4 regions of the Shewanella sp. SM21 genome follow, and region 4 is predicted to be linked to each of the others. Evidence: predicted binding sites of a transcription regulator. Region 4 holds the regulator's gene; each other region holds the start of a gene.

Region 1 (3,199 bases), on a different contig from region 4:
GCTTTAGGCCTTGAGCAAACGCTTTCTTCGTTACGAAGCGAGTTTGTGGCATTGGACCGTCAACGGCATCAACTAGCAATAATACTGAGTCAACCATAGACAGAACACGCTCAACCTCACCACCGAAATCGGCGTGGCCTGGGGTATCAACAATGTTAATACGGTAGTCGTTCCACTTGATGGCAGTATTCTTTGCCAGAATCGTGATCCCACGTTCCTTTTCAAGATCGTTGGAGTCCATCACCCGCTCAGTGGCTTCTCCTCGGGTTGCAAGGGTGCCTGACTGTGACAGCAACTTGTCTACCAGGGTCGTTTTGCCATGGTCAACGTGTGCAATAATGGCGATGTTACGTAAATTCTCTAGCACGGATAAACCTCTTACCATCAAACAAAAATAGGGATATTTCAGTAATTCGTTATGGTGATCGAGCTCGATCTACCACAATAAAAAGCGTGCCATTCTACTCCAGAGCGGCCTTGGCGCACAGGATTATTTTTGAACACTTATAAAACAATTCGCCAATCCTTGGGTAATTTCCGCCAATCATCCACTGAATGAAATCCTCTATAGCCAGAGTTAACGCTCTGTTTAATTGCCATATTCGTAGGAAAAATTCGAGTTAAGCAGCTGAATTTGCTATTTTTCGTATTCAATGTTAGCACTGCTAATGTCGATTTAAGCATCAGCAAAATCGACTTAGATACAGAGAAATTACCACGTGAACACACTGCAATAAATTCTGCGGCACACTTAATCTAACGTTCATGTTGGCGTTTACACCCGATGGCATTAAGACTCACTTCATTGTCACGGAATACCTTTTTACGCATCACTGATTTCACTTGGCCTGTGAACAGCAAAGACATTTCGCACATGAGAACGAACTCTTTCCTAATAATATGATAATAAACCACTATTGGATTGATAATGCGTGGCATAGTTGGACAGACTAGCGTGGTTTTATGACAATTATGCGGCGGTTATGCGGTGGTAAATAGTCCCGATCGGCGCTGAAAGTATGTGTGAGCTTCACAGAGGCAGTACTTACTGAGATAGTGAAAGCTAAAGTGTCATTGCCATCTCATTGCCATATAAGCGGTGCATGTTATCGCTGTGCATCCCAGCTTAAGGTTTGCATGAATCAATTCAGTGCGCACCAAAATGGAGTAATGCACCAAAATGCCACAGACAAAAGCACTATTATGGTGCACACGCGAATCCAATTAAGTGCAACAAAGATTTTAAACCATGTTAATCAGTAAGTTACATTATTGGCATGGATATCGCTTTATAGCTCGTAAGTTTGGCTCAAGATAAATCACTTGAGTTAAAAGATTATAGAAGGGGCATCCCTTTACCCTACCGGAGGCTTGAGAATGTCAGTTGAATCAGTTTTAAAGCAACTTGAAGAATTAGAAGTTAAGTTCGTTGATTTACGTTTTACCGACACTAAAGGTAAAGAGCAGCACGTATCTATTCCTTCTCATCAGGTAGATGCTGATTTCTTCGAAGACGGCAAAATGTTTGACGGTTCTTCTATCGCAGGTTGGAAGGGCATTAACGAATCAGACATGGTACTGATGCCAGATCCAACGACATTCGTACTGGATCCTTTCACCGAAGAAACCACAGCGCTGATCCGTTGTGACATTCTTGAACCAGGTACTATGACAGGTTACGACCGTGACCCACGCTCAATTGCTAAAAAAGCAGAAGCTTACCTGATCTCTACTGGTATCGCTGATACTGTATTGATTGGACCAGAACCAGAATTCTTCCTATTTGACGATGTCCGTTTCGGTACTGACATGTCAGGTTGTTTCGTTAAGATCGACGCTAAAGAAGCGGCTTGGAACTCAGGCACTAGCTACGAAGGCGGCAACACAGGTCACCGTCCATTTGTTAAAGGCGGTTACTTCCCAGTTGCACCGGTTGACTCATCACAAGACCTACGTAGCGCTATGTGTTTAGTGCTCGAAGAAATGGGCCAAGTGGTTGAAGCGCATCACCACGAAGTGGCGACTGCAGGTCAAAACGAAATCGCCACTCGCTTCAACACCTTGACTAAGAAAGCGGATGAAATCCAAATTCTGAAGTACGTAGTGCACAACATGGCACACGCTTACGGTAAGACTGCGACTTTCATGCCTAAACCCATCGTTGGTGACAACGGTAGCGGCATGCACGTTCACCAATCTCTGGCGAAAGACGGTGTTAACTTGTTCGCTGGCGACAAATACGCAGGTTTAAGTGAAACGGCTCTGTACTACATAGGTGGTATCATCAAGCACGCTCGCGCGCTGAACGCTTTCACTAACCCAAGCACTAACTCTTACAAGCGTTTAGTGCCACACTTTGAAGCACCTGTTATGTTGGCCTACTCTGCCCGTAACCGCTCTGCATCAATCCGTATTCCAGTGGTACCAAGCCCTAAAGGCCGTCGTATCGAAGCACGTTTCCCAGATCCACATGCAAACCCATACTTAGGTTTCGCAGCGCTGCTGATGGCGGGTCTTGACGGTATCCAAAACAAGATCCACCCAGGTGAAGCGATGGACAAAGATCTGTACGATCTGCCTCCAGAAGAAGCGGCTGAAATCCCACAAGTGGCAACGTCATTAGAAAACGCCCTTGAAAATCTGCAAGCTGACCATGAGTTCCTGACAAAAGGCGGCGTGTTCAGTGAAGATTTCATCCAATCTTATATCGTACTGAAAACAGCAGAAGCTGAGCGCGTAGCACGTACAACTCACCCACTTGAGTTTGAAATGTACTACAGCCTGTAATGGCTAGCGCTATACAACCGGCTCGCTTTATGTAATTTATACAGAAAATATAAAAGCCTCGATAGCAACGCTATCGGGGCTTTTTGTATTTTGAAGGTATATACAACTTTTATTCTGATTCAATCATCGCGTTGTTCTCTAAATAGGCATCATCGCCAACCACTCTTTTATCATTCAGAGAAGGCACGCCAGACACCGCGACAACAGCAACAATAGAGATAGATGGTTAAAAACCGATCTAAACTAAACATGGATGCAGCAGAAAAACCACCTATATAGTCGGAAGTTAACTACCGCGCCATTATTGTTAAGTGTCCACGCTTTATTCAACTAGGCTGGGTATTCTCAGGGGCAAAATCTACCAGTTGGGCAGGTTCGCCTGACTCAAATGACGCAAATGGTACGCCATCTA
Region 2 (3,199 bases), on a different contig from region 4:
TACGCCTTTGTGATCCCGATTCGCCCCCGTAAATGCGCCTTTGACATGACCAAACAGCTCACTGTCGACCAATTCTGGGCTTAATGCACCACAGTTAATCGCAATAAAAGGCTCGTTCACCCTAGGGCTGGCAAGATGTATGGTATTAGCAACCAGTTCTTTCCCGACCCCACTTTCCCCAATAATCAGCACATTACTGCCTGTCGCAGAAACGCGACGAATTGTGCGATATAGCTTGTGCATAGGAGCTGATGAACCAACAAGCAAACCGTATTGGTCTAGCTCGCTAGCAAAAGGATGCAGTCGATTAGGCGATGATGCTAAATACTGTGCAAAATCAGCAAAAATTTCGCTGATTAGCGGCATATCGTAAGGTTTGCGAAAGTGGTAACCAGCAAAATGAGACATTAACTGATCAAGATTGGGGTTTGGCTGACCGTCGGAGAGAAAAATAAACTCAATATTTGACATGGCCGCATTATCCAGCAGCACAAGGTAATCTTCACGACTAAGACTGGATAACTCAATAATGGCAACATCGACGTGATTTGCCCCTAGCTGCTCTATCCAAGGTAAGTCATCGACACTGCGTAGCTTATTAAAGTCAGCAGCGCCAGCAAGTTCGATGATTGCTTGCTCGGCGCTAACATCCTGCAAGTGATAAAAAAGTGTCAGTCGAGCCATGCGTATCTACTCCCTGTATGAAAAACTACTGTATGTCAGCCATGAAATTTTAACAACAGCAACGGTAATAGTTGCCGATGTTCTAAGATGATATCTCGATGAACGGAGAATATCAGTCTAAAAATCAGCCTGTTAAAATATCATTAAAAACGAGAACAGAATATGCATGGTAGCTGAACGAAACAAAATCAGTTTACCCAAGCAGTTAAACAATCTATGTCGAACACTGGCATTAGGAGGCCCATAATGAAGTCTAATGTTGTGCAACATCAGACTGATATCCGCGCCGATATCATGTTGATCGATGAAATCATCAAGCTGAATCAAGAAGGACTCACATTTTACAACCAAGCGAGGAGGTATGTCGAAGACTATAATCTTAAGCGTGTTTTTTCCGCCAAAGCTAACATCCACCAACGAATGTTAACTCGGTTTGAACAGCTGAGACGTTTGGCTGACGAGCCAATTAATGGCCTAAGTCACACCGTGCCCGTCACTTATACTCAAGCAACAGAATTGCTGCAACAGTGCCAAATTTCGCAGGCTATGACCGCCCTTGTCGATATAGAGCAGCAAGTGCTAATCCAAATAAAACAAGCAGTAAGGCAAGCGCATCAGCCACAACTTGCAAACCAACTTGCAGAGGGTGCCGCTTGGCTGCAAATGAGTTACGACGGTACAGGATCGCTCAATCACCATTAATTCCCTGTCGCTAAGTGAGCCATATTTAACCGACTCCCCTCCACTTTTACTACAGACATAATACCGCACTGATGAGTGCGGTTTTTTATGCTCGAATGATGGCTCAGCATGCCAGAAAAAATTACATTTTGTCGGTAAAAAAGACCGACCAAAAGGAAAACGCCAAGGTATAAAAACGCCAAATAAAACAATTAAAACATTAAAAATCATTACCTTAAAAACATTGGCACGATTAGCGCATTATCTAGCTTCGAGAAAACAACGGAGGATATGATTATGAAAACTACAACAGCATCAGTACTAGTGGCTTTACTTGTCGGTTCAATCAGTTTAAATGTGGCCGCCGCCCAAGATTGGAAAGGCGGAACCAAGGATGCGTGGATCGATGGTAAAGCAGAAACCACTTTACTGCTCAACACGAATCTCAATTCCTTCGACATCATTACAGATGTCAAAGATGGTAAAGTGACGTTAACAGGTAAAGTGGAAAGCAGTGTGGATAAAGCCCTCGCCACAGAGCTCATCAAGAGCTTAGATGGGGTGAAAGATGTCGATAACCAACTCACTGTGATGAATGAAAAAGAAGGCACCAGTGAAGTTGTTGCCACCTTAACTGACTCTAAAGTTGCCACAGTCATCAAAACGCGTTTACTGTTTTCAACTGACGTATCCGGCACCCAAATTAATGTGGATGTTGCCAATGGCATAGTCACATTGAAAGGTGAAGTTGCCAGCGATGCCGAACGTCAACTAGCACTGAAAATTGCCGAAAATACCGACGATGTGAAAAAGGTCGTTGATAAAATTAAAGTTGTTAAAAAAGTGTCTTAACTCTCGCGACAACGGCATTTTTTAAATTAAACGTATTTTAAGTAACAGCACACCGATCTAGACTCAAGGTTCGATAGTGCTTTATGAAAAAAGAATCAAAAAAACCAGCCTCAGCTGGTTTTTTTATGCCCATTTTCAGACTCAATCGAAAAGACTTACTCGCTTAAATTAAGAAGGGTGAATTCAGATGACTCGAATGATCATAAAGGAGAAGAGTTACAGAAAACTGAGCTAAAACACAGGCGTTACTCAAGCTTCAAAGCCAAACTAAGCTTCAAAGCCAAACTGGAATGCATAAAAATGTTGGCCATTCTCAATATTGATGGTCATAGTGCCAGTTAACCCCTGCAACTCCCCCGCCCCAGAATGGGGTATCACTTCTAAGATCAGACGATTTTGTCCATCGGTCATAATGCCAAAATGTTGTAATACAAAACTGCCCTGCTTACCGCACAAATTACCAACCACTTGTTCAATGGCCACATAGCCAGCTGAGCCCTTGACTGACGTCATAGCACTGAGCATTTCCCCCTTGCTGCGCCCCTCAAGCTCACCATAAAAGGTTTTATCTAAGCCCATACGTCCTAACGTCACACCACCAATACCAGTAGCATAGGGGCTATCAGGAGTGAGCTTAACATCAAATTTCCCAGTGATTTTGCTAACTTGCATGACACTCTCCTTGTCGAAATCTTATGCTGACCTATTACCTGCTAACGCTTGCTACTGAAGCAAACATCACCCACAGACCGAAAAACAACTTAGCATAAGCCTACGTAGATCCATAATGGCATTTACACGTTACTTATGTATGCTGGTCTCACTCACTATCATCTCTATGGTTTTGACTATTTCAGGGGTTTCAGACATGGGTTGGTCAGACGCTCTATCACGATAAGTCACAGCAATTTTAAATGGGGCTTCAAAAGGATAAACAGGTTCAATACTATCCACCTCGATTCGATCGCCAAGCATGACACTG
Region 3 (3,199 bases), on a different contig from region 4:
ACTCGTTTACCCGTGCTGGAGCATTTAAGGTAGATAAAAATAATTACATGGTTGATTCTGCTGGTAATTATTTGCAAACTTTCCCAGTGGATAAAGATGGGAACTCAACATCAGTGAGTTTAACGACGGCTAAGCCGGTACAAATACCAGACACTGCGGGTAGCCCTGTAAAGACTGAGAATGTTACTTTACAAATGAACTTAAATGCTAAGGAAAGTGCACTCGACCCCGCGGCATTCGATCCTCTAGATGCAAAAACCTACAATAACGTTACATCAATGACAATTTATGACTCACTCGGTGAGCCACATATTATGACCACTTATTTTGTTAAGCCCAAAGATGGTTCGTACAATGGTGAGAACAATTGGGTGGCTTACTATGCTGTTGATGGAAAGCAAGTCGATTTAGCCGGTCCTGCTGGTACTTATCAAACAGATACCACCGGCGATGGTACGCCTGATGCAACGGGCACAGCTCAAACTGCTGGTGGTTGGAAAGGCTCTGTACTCAAGTTCAATTCTGTTGGTGTCTACACTGGTAGTGATCCTGCTATAGTCAAGACTGAGGCTTTGGGCGTCAGTGGTGCGGGTGTTTTAGGGCCAGGTGCCGATGGTACTCAAGAGTTGACTGTGAAGTTTAATGCCCCAACGCAATATGCTGCTCCTTTTGGTGCAACTGAGTTGACGCAAGATGGTACGACTGTAGGTCGCTTAACTAACGTTGAAATCGGCGAAGATGGTTTAGTGACCGCGAGTTATTCTAATGGTTCAACCGTGCCTTTAGCACGGGTTGCTTTAGTTCGTTTTGCTAACGAACAAGGTTTAACGCAAGTGGGTAATACGTCGTGGAAAGCCAGTTTAGCTTCAGGTCCAGCGTTAGCGGGTGAGGCAAATAGTGGAACTTTTGGTAGCATCAGTTCATCGGCGTTAGAGCAATCGAACATCGATTTAACTACTGAACTGGTCGATTTAATTTCGGCGCAACGTAACTTCCAAGCGAACTCTCGTACGCTTGAAGTGAATAACACGCTGCAACAAACCGTATTACAAATCCGCTAATCATTACTTTATTTAACTAAGTGTTGCCGCCAGTGGCAACACTTAGCCTTTATCCTGCCGTCAAATCACTTCATTTTCATATTTTTCAATTCTATCAGTAAATTAAACGTTATTTTTTGTTGGCATGATGCTTGCTTTGATATTGTCATGTAGAAAATTTGACGGAGCAGTCTGTGGACAAATTCCTTTATGTCGCCATGAGTGGCGCTAAGCAAAATATGAATGAGCTGGCACTCCGTGCGAACAACTTAGCCAATGCTAATACCGATGGTTTTAAATCAGATATGGCGCAGGCCAGATCGATGCAAGCCTTCGGTGAAGGGTTGCCTTCAAGGGTGTTTGCGATGACAGAATCTCCGTCAGCTAATTTTCGCTCTGGTCCGATAAAAACCACTGGACGGGATCTCGATGTTGCCATTAAAGGCGATGGCTGGTTTGCCGTTCAGGCGAAAGATGGCAGTGAAGCTTATACCCGTTCAGGTAGTCTCAGTTTCGATGCGACGGGCATGTTGTATAACGACAGAGGCAATCCCGTGATGGGGGACGCTGGCCCGATAGTGCTGCCATTACCTATTGATAAAGTGTCAATTTCACAGGATGGCATAGTGTCTGTTCGCCCTCAGGGGGCGACTGCTGAAGTGATAGAAGAAGTGGCTAGATTGAAGTTAGTTAATCCCGGCAATGCGCAGATGATGCGTGGTGAAGATGGATTATTTCGACAAATGTCAGGCGAACCAGCACCAGCTGACCCTTTCGTCGCAGTTGAAAGTGGTGCCGTAGAGGGCAGTAACGTTAACCCTGTTGATGAAATGGTGTCTTTGATTGATCTTCAGCGCCAGTTTGAATTGCAAGTCAAGATGATGAAAACCGCGGAAGAGAATGATCGCGCTTCATCTTCATTAATGCGTATTAGTTAGGAGATAGATTATGCATCCGGCGTTATGGATTAGTAAAACTGGCTTAGACGCACAGCAAACTGATATTTCAGTGATTTCAAACAACGTAGCGAACGCTAGCACTGTGGGCTACAAAAAAAGCCGCGCAGTATTTGAAGATTTACTCTATCAAACAGTTAACCAAGCGGGTGGTGTTAGTGCATCTAACACTAAGCTACCCAACGGATTAAACATAGGTGCGGGTACGAAAGTCGTCGCCACTCAAAAAATGTTTACTCAGGGTAACATGCTGACGACGGATAACTCACTGGATCTCATGATTGAAGGTCCTGGATTTTTTGAAATCCAGCTCCCTGATGGAACCACTGCTTATACTCGAAATGGTCAGTTTACCTTAGACGATACAGGGCAGATTGTGACGCCAGGTTCTGGCTATTTGCTACAACCCGCGATCACTATTCCTGATAATGCGACCAGTATTACCGTTTCCGCGGAGGGTGAAGTTTCAGTAAAAACGCCGGGTACCGCAGAGAACCAAGTCGTGGGTCAGTTGACTATGACGGATTTTATTAATCCATCGGGTTTAGATCCTATGGGACAAAACTTATATACGGAAACTGGTGCCAGTGGTACGCCCATTCAAGGTACCGCTTCGTTAGATGGCATGGGAGCGATTCGTCAAGGCGCCTTAGAAACCTCTAACGTTAACGTGACCGAGGAACTGGTGAACCTTATCGAAAGTCAGCGCATTTACGAGATGAACTCTAAAGTGATTTCAGCGGTAGATCAGATGCTGTCTTATGTGACTCAGAATTTATAGAGGCAAACATCATGGCTAGATATCTTGTGTTGGCCGTCGCGTTATTGCTTGCAGCTTGTAGCTCGACGCAAAAGAAACCCCTTGCGGATGATCCCTTTTACGCGCCGGTATACCCAGAGGCACCGCCGACAAAAATTGCCGCAACTGGCTCTATTTATCAAGACAGCCAAGCATCTAGCTTGTATTCGGATATACGCGCCCATAAAGTCGGTGACATTATCACTATCGTATTGAAGGAATCGACTCAAGCTAAGAAGAGTGCAGGCAATCAGATCAAAAAAGGTTCAGACATGAGCTTAGATCCCATCTTTGCTGGTGGTAGTAATGTGTCCATCGGCGGAGTGCCAATTGATTTGCGTTACAAAGATAGCATGAACACTAAGCGTGAATCGGATGCGGATCAGAGCAATAGTCTAGATGGC
Region 4 (3,199 bases):
GTCGCCACAGGCAACCCTGCTACGTATAGCCAGATATTAGACGATGGCCGTCCTGCATCGGCGAGCGCGAAAGAAATTCGTTACGATATGGCAAGCCGCACCTTAACTCTGAAAGGTATGGCGTCATTAGATCAAGCGGGTAGCCAAGTTACAGGCAATTTAATCCGCTATAACATGATTCAACAGAAATTGATGGCCGAGAGTACTGGCAGTGGTGACGATCGCGTGATCACTATTATTCAGCCAGAAAACTATCAAGATGATGCTAAATCAGATGCTCCAGCGGATAAACCTGTAAAAAAGCAGGACTCTAAATGACCCAAATCACCTTAAGAGCACAAAATCTGGCAAAAAGTTACAAGAGTCGCCAAGTGGTTAAAGACGTCAGTCTGACGGTAAAAACCGGTCAAGTCGTTGGCCTACTCGGTCCAAACGGTGCCGGTAAAACCACGACCTTTTACATGGTTGTCGGGCTAGTGAAGAGCGATAAGGGGCATATCTTTATCGACGATGATGATTTAACCGCAGATCCTATGCATCTGCGTGCCCGCAAAGGCATAGGTTACTTACCGCAGGAAGCCAGTATCTTTCGTAAGCTAACTGTTCATGACAACATCATGGCCGTACTGCAAACTCGTAAAGAACTTAAAAACGAAGAACGAGAAGAAGAACTAGAACATCTGCTCGAAGAGTTTCATATCACCCACATCCGTGACAGCCAAGGCATGTCATTGTCGGGTGGCGAACGTCGTCGCGTCGAAATTGCGCGGGCTTTAGCCGCTAATCCTAAGTTCATTTTGCTCGATGAACCGTTTGCCGGCGTCGATCCTATTTCGGTTATCGACATCAAGAAGATTATCGAACAACTCAAAAGTCGCGGCCTTGGCGTACTGATCACAGACCATAATGTCCGCGAGACATTAGATGTATGTGAACATGCTTATATTGTGAGTCACGGAAACCTGATTGCCGAAGGAACTCCAGCAGAGATCTTAGACAATCAGCAAGTTAGGGCTGTGTACTTAGGTGAACAATTCAGGCTATAGTTAATCGAGCGAAGCCAATGGAGGCAATTTATACCGCCATTGGGCTTCACTCAAAATGATAATAAGCGACCTCATCCAACAATAATAACGTAGGGATCAGCGGTAACATGAAAGCGTCACTCCAGCTCAAACTGGGTCAACAGTTAACCATGACGCCACAACTACAACAGGCTATACGTCTGTTGCAACTGTCGTCATTAGAACTGCAGCAAGAGATCCAGCAAGCATTAGATTCTAATCCCCTTCTCGAGCTGGAAGAGGATCAATTCGACGCCACTAAAACCCCTGTAAACCAAACGCTATCCGATACGGATTTCAGTGAATCTAGCACTCTGCCACCAGAAAAAGACAGCTCCACCATAGATACGGCAGAGTCGCTAACCAAAGAATCCATGCCCGATGAGCTCCCCATGGACACCACATGGGATGAAGTGTTTACCGCCTCCCCAAACTCAGGCCCCGGCGGCAGTCGTGAAGACGATATGCCCTTCCAAGGCGAGACCAGTGAAGGTTTGTACGAACACTTAGAATGGCAAAAAAACCTCACGCCGTTTTCTGAAACCGATTTAGCCATTGCCACCGCCATTATTGATGCCATCGACGATCAGGGCTATCTCACCCAAAGCACTGAAGAAATTCTCGAAGCCATGGGCAATCCTGAAGTTGAGCTTGACGAAGTCGAAGCCGTACTCAAGCGTATTCAGCATTTTGATCCCATAGGCGTTGCCGCCCGCGATTTAAGTGAATGCCTGCTGATCCAACTGTCGCATTTCGCCGCTGATACTCCCAACCTAGAAAACGCCCGTATACTGATCAAAGATCATTTAGATCTGATCGCCGCCCGTGATTTTAGGTTATTGATGCGTAAGACTAAATTAAAAGAAGATGAATTAAGGGATGGTATAGCACTTATCCAAACCCTCAATCCTCGCCCAGGTTTGTTGATCACGCCCAATAATGACGAATACGTTATCCCAGATGTGTCTGTGTCGAAGAAAAATGGCCGCTGGGTCGTTGAGCTTAATCCTGACTGCATGCCAAAAATCAATGTAAATCAACATTATGCTTCTATGGCACGCAGTACCAAAAACCAAGCCGATAGCCAATTTATTCGCGGCCATCTGCAAGAGGCTAAATGGTTTATTAAGAGCTTAGAAAGCCGTAACGATACTTTGCTTAAAGTTGCTAATTGCATAGTGCAATATCAGCAAGGTTTCTTTGAGTATGGTGAAGAAGCCATGAAGCCTATGGTGCTTAACGATATTGCCGAAGCGGTAGAAATGCATGAGTCCACCATCTCACGGGTCACAACTCAAAAATACATGCATACCCCTAAGGGACTTTTTGAACTAAAATACTTCTTCTCTAGCCACGTCGGTACTGACGATGGTGGTGAGTGCTCATCCACAGCAATCAGAGCCTTTATAAAGAAACTGGTGGCAGCGGAAAACCAGAAAAAACCATTAAGCGATAGTAAGATGGCACAACTTCTGGCAGAACAAGGGATCAACGTAGCCCGCAGAACCATTGCGAAGTACCGAGAGGCTATGCTTATTCCACCTTCTAATCAGCGTAAAAGTTTATAACCTACAGTGGATATCGGAGGACGTTTCTATGCAAATAAACCTAAGTGGACACCATGTCGAAATTACCGAATCGTTACGTGCATATGTAGAAGAAAAGTTTTCAAAACTTGAACGCCATTTCGAACAGATCAATAATGTGCACGTTGTGCTCAATGTTGAGAAAATGCAACAGATTGCCGAAGCGAGAATAAACCTCATAGGTGGTGAAGTTTTTGCTACTTCAGAGCATGCTGACATGTATGCCGCTATAGACGCCCTGATTGACAAGCTTGACCGTCAGGTTATTAAACACAAAGAGAAGTTAACAAAACACTAATAATGGAACTTTGTACCATACTGCGGCCGGAGTGCACTACCTGCGCCACTCCGGGCAGCAAGAAAAAGGTACTGGAACTCATCAGCGACTTAGTCGCTGCCCAGTACCCGACCCTCTCATCTCAAGAGATATTCGAAAGCCTAGTGGCGCGCGAAAAGATGGGGAGCACAGGTATAGGTAACGGCATCGCCATTCCACATGGTCGACTAGCCGATATAGATCAGCCCATTGCCATACTAATTAAGTGTGAA

Evidence for each region. The regulator sigma-54, encoded in region 4, starts transcription at its own class of promoters, with help from an activator protein. The targets are predictions, from matches to a motif close to GTTGGCACGNNNNTNGNNT.
Region 1: a site for sigma-54 is predicted at 1,272-1,290, ahead of glnA (glutamate--ammonia ligase). Genes of this name have one in related genera too.
Region 2: a site for sigma-54 is predicted at 1,609-1,627, ahead of L5L94_RS00615 (BON domain-containing protein). Genes of this name have one in related genera too.
Region 3: a site for sigma-54 is predicted at 1,180-1,198, ahead of flgF (flagellar basal-body rod protein FlgF). Genes of this name have one in related genera too.

What each region holds. Positions count from the first base shown of each region.
Region 1 covers NZ_JAKKRL010000015.1:15,159-18,357, reverse strand. The annotation lists gene typA (translational GTPase TypA) at 1-367, opposite strand, end outside; gene glnA (glutamate--ammonia ligase) at 1,378-2,787, shown strand; gene L5L94_RS17970 (hypothetical protein) at 3,114-3,199, opposite strand, start outside.
Region 2 covers NZ_JAKKRL010000001.1:150,474-153,672, forward strand. The annotation lists gene L5L94_RS00605 (sigma-54 interaction domain-containing protein) at 1-684, opposite strand, end outside; gene L5L94_RS00610 (hypothetical protein) at 931-1,386, shown strand; gene L5L94_RS00615 (BON domain-containing protein) at 1,663-2,217, shown strand; gene L5L94_RS00620 (DUF3224 domain-containing protein) at 2,485-2,889, opposite strand; gene L5L94_RS00625 (hypothetical protein) at 3,019-3,199, opposite strand, start outside.
Region 3 covers NZ_JAKKRL010000004.1:278,730-281,928, forward strand. The annotation lists gene flgE (flagellar hook protein FlgE) at 1-1,061, shown strand, start outside; gene flgF (flagellar basal-body rod protein FlgF) at 1,235-1,978, shown strand; gene flgG (flagellar basal-body rod protein FlgG) at 1,989-2,777, shown strand; gene flgH (flagellar basal body L-ring protein FlgH) at 2,789-3,199, shown strand, end outside.
Region 4 covers NZ_JAKKRL010000018.1:24,010-27,208, reverse strand. The annotation lists gene lptA (lipopolysaccharide transport periplasmic protein LptA) at 1-318, shown strand, start outside; gene lptB (LPS export ABC transporter ATP-binding protein) at 315-1,046, shown strand; gene L5L94_RS19460 (RNA polymerase factor sigma-54) at 1,154-2,632, shown strand; gene hpf (ribosome hibernation promoting factor) at 2,661-2,948, shown strand; gene ptsN (PTS IIA-like nitrogen regulatory protein PtsN) at 2,951-3,199, shown strand, end outside.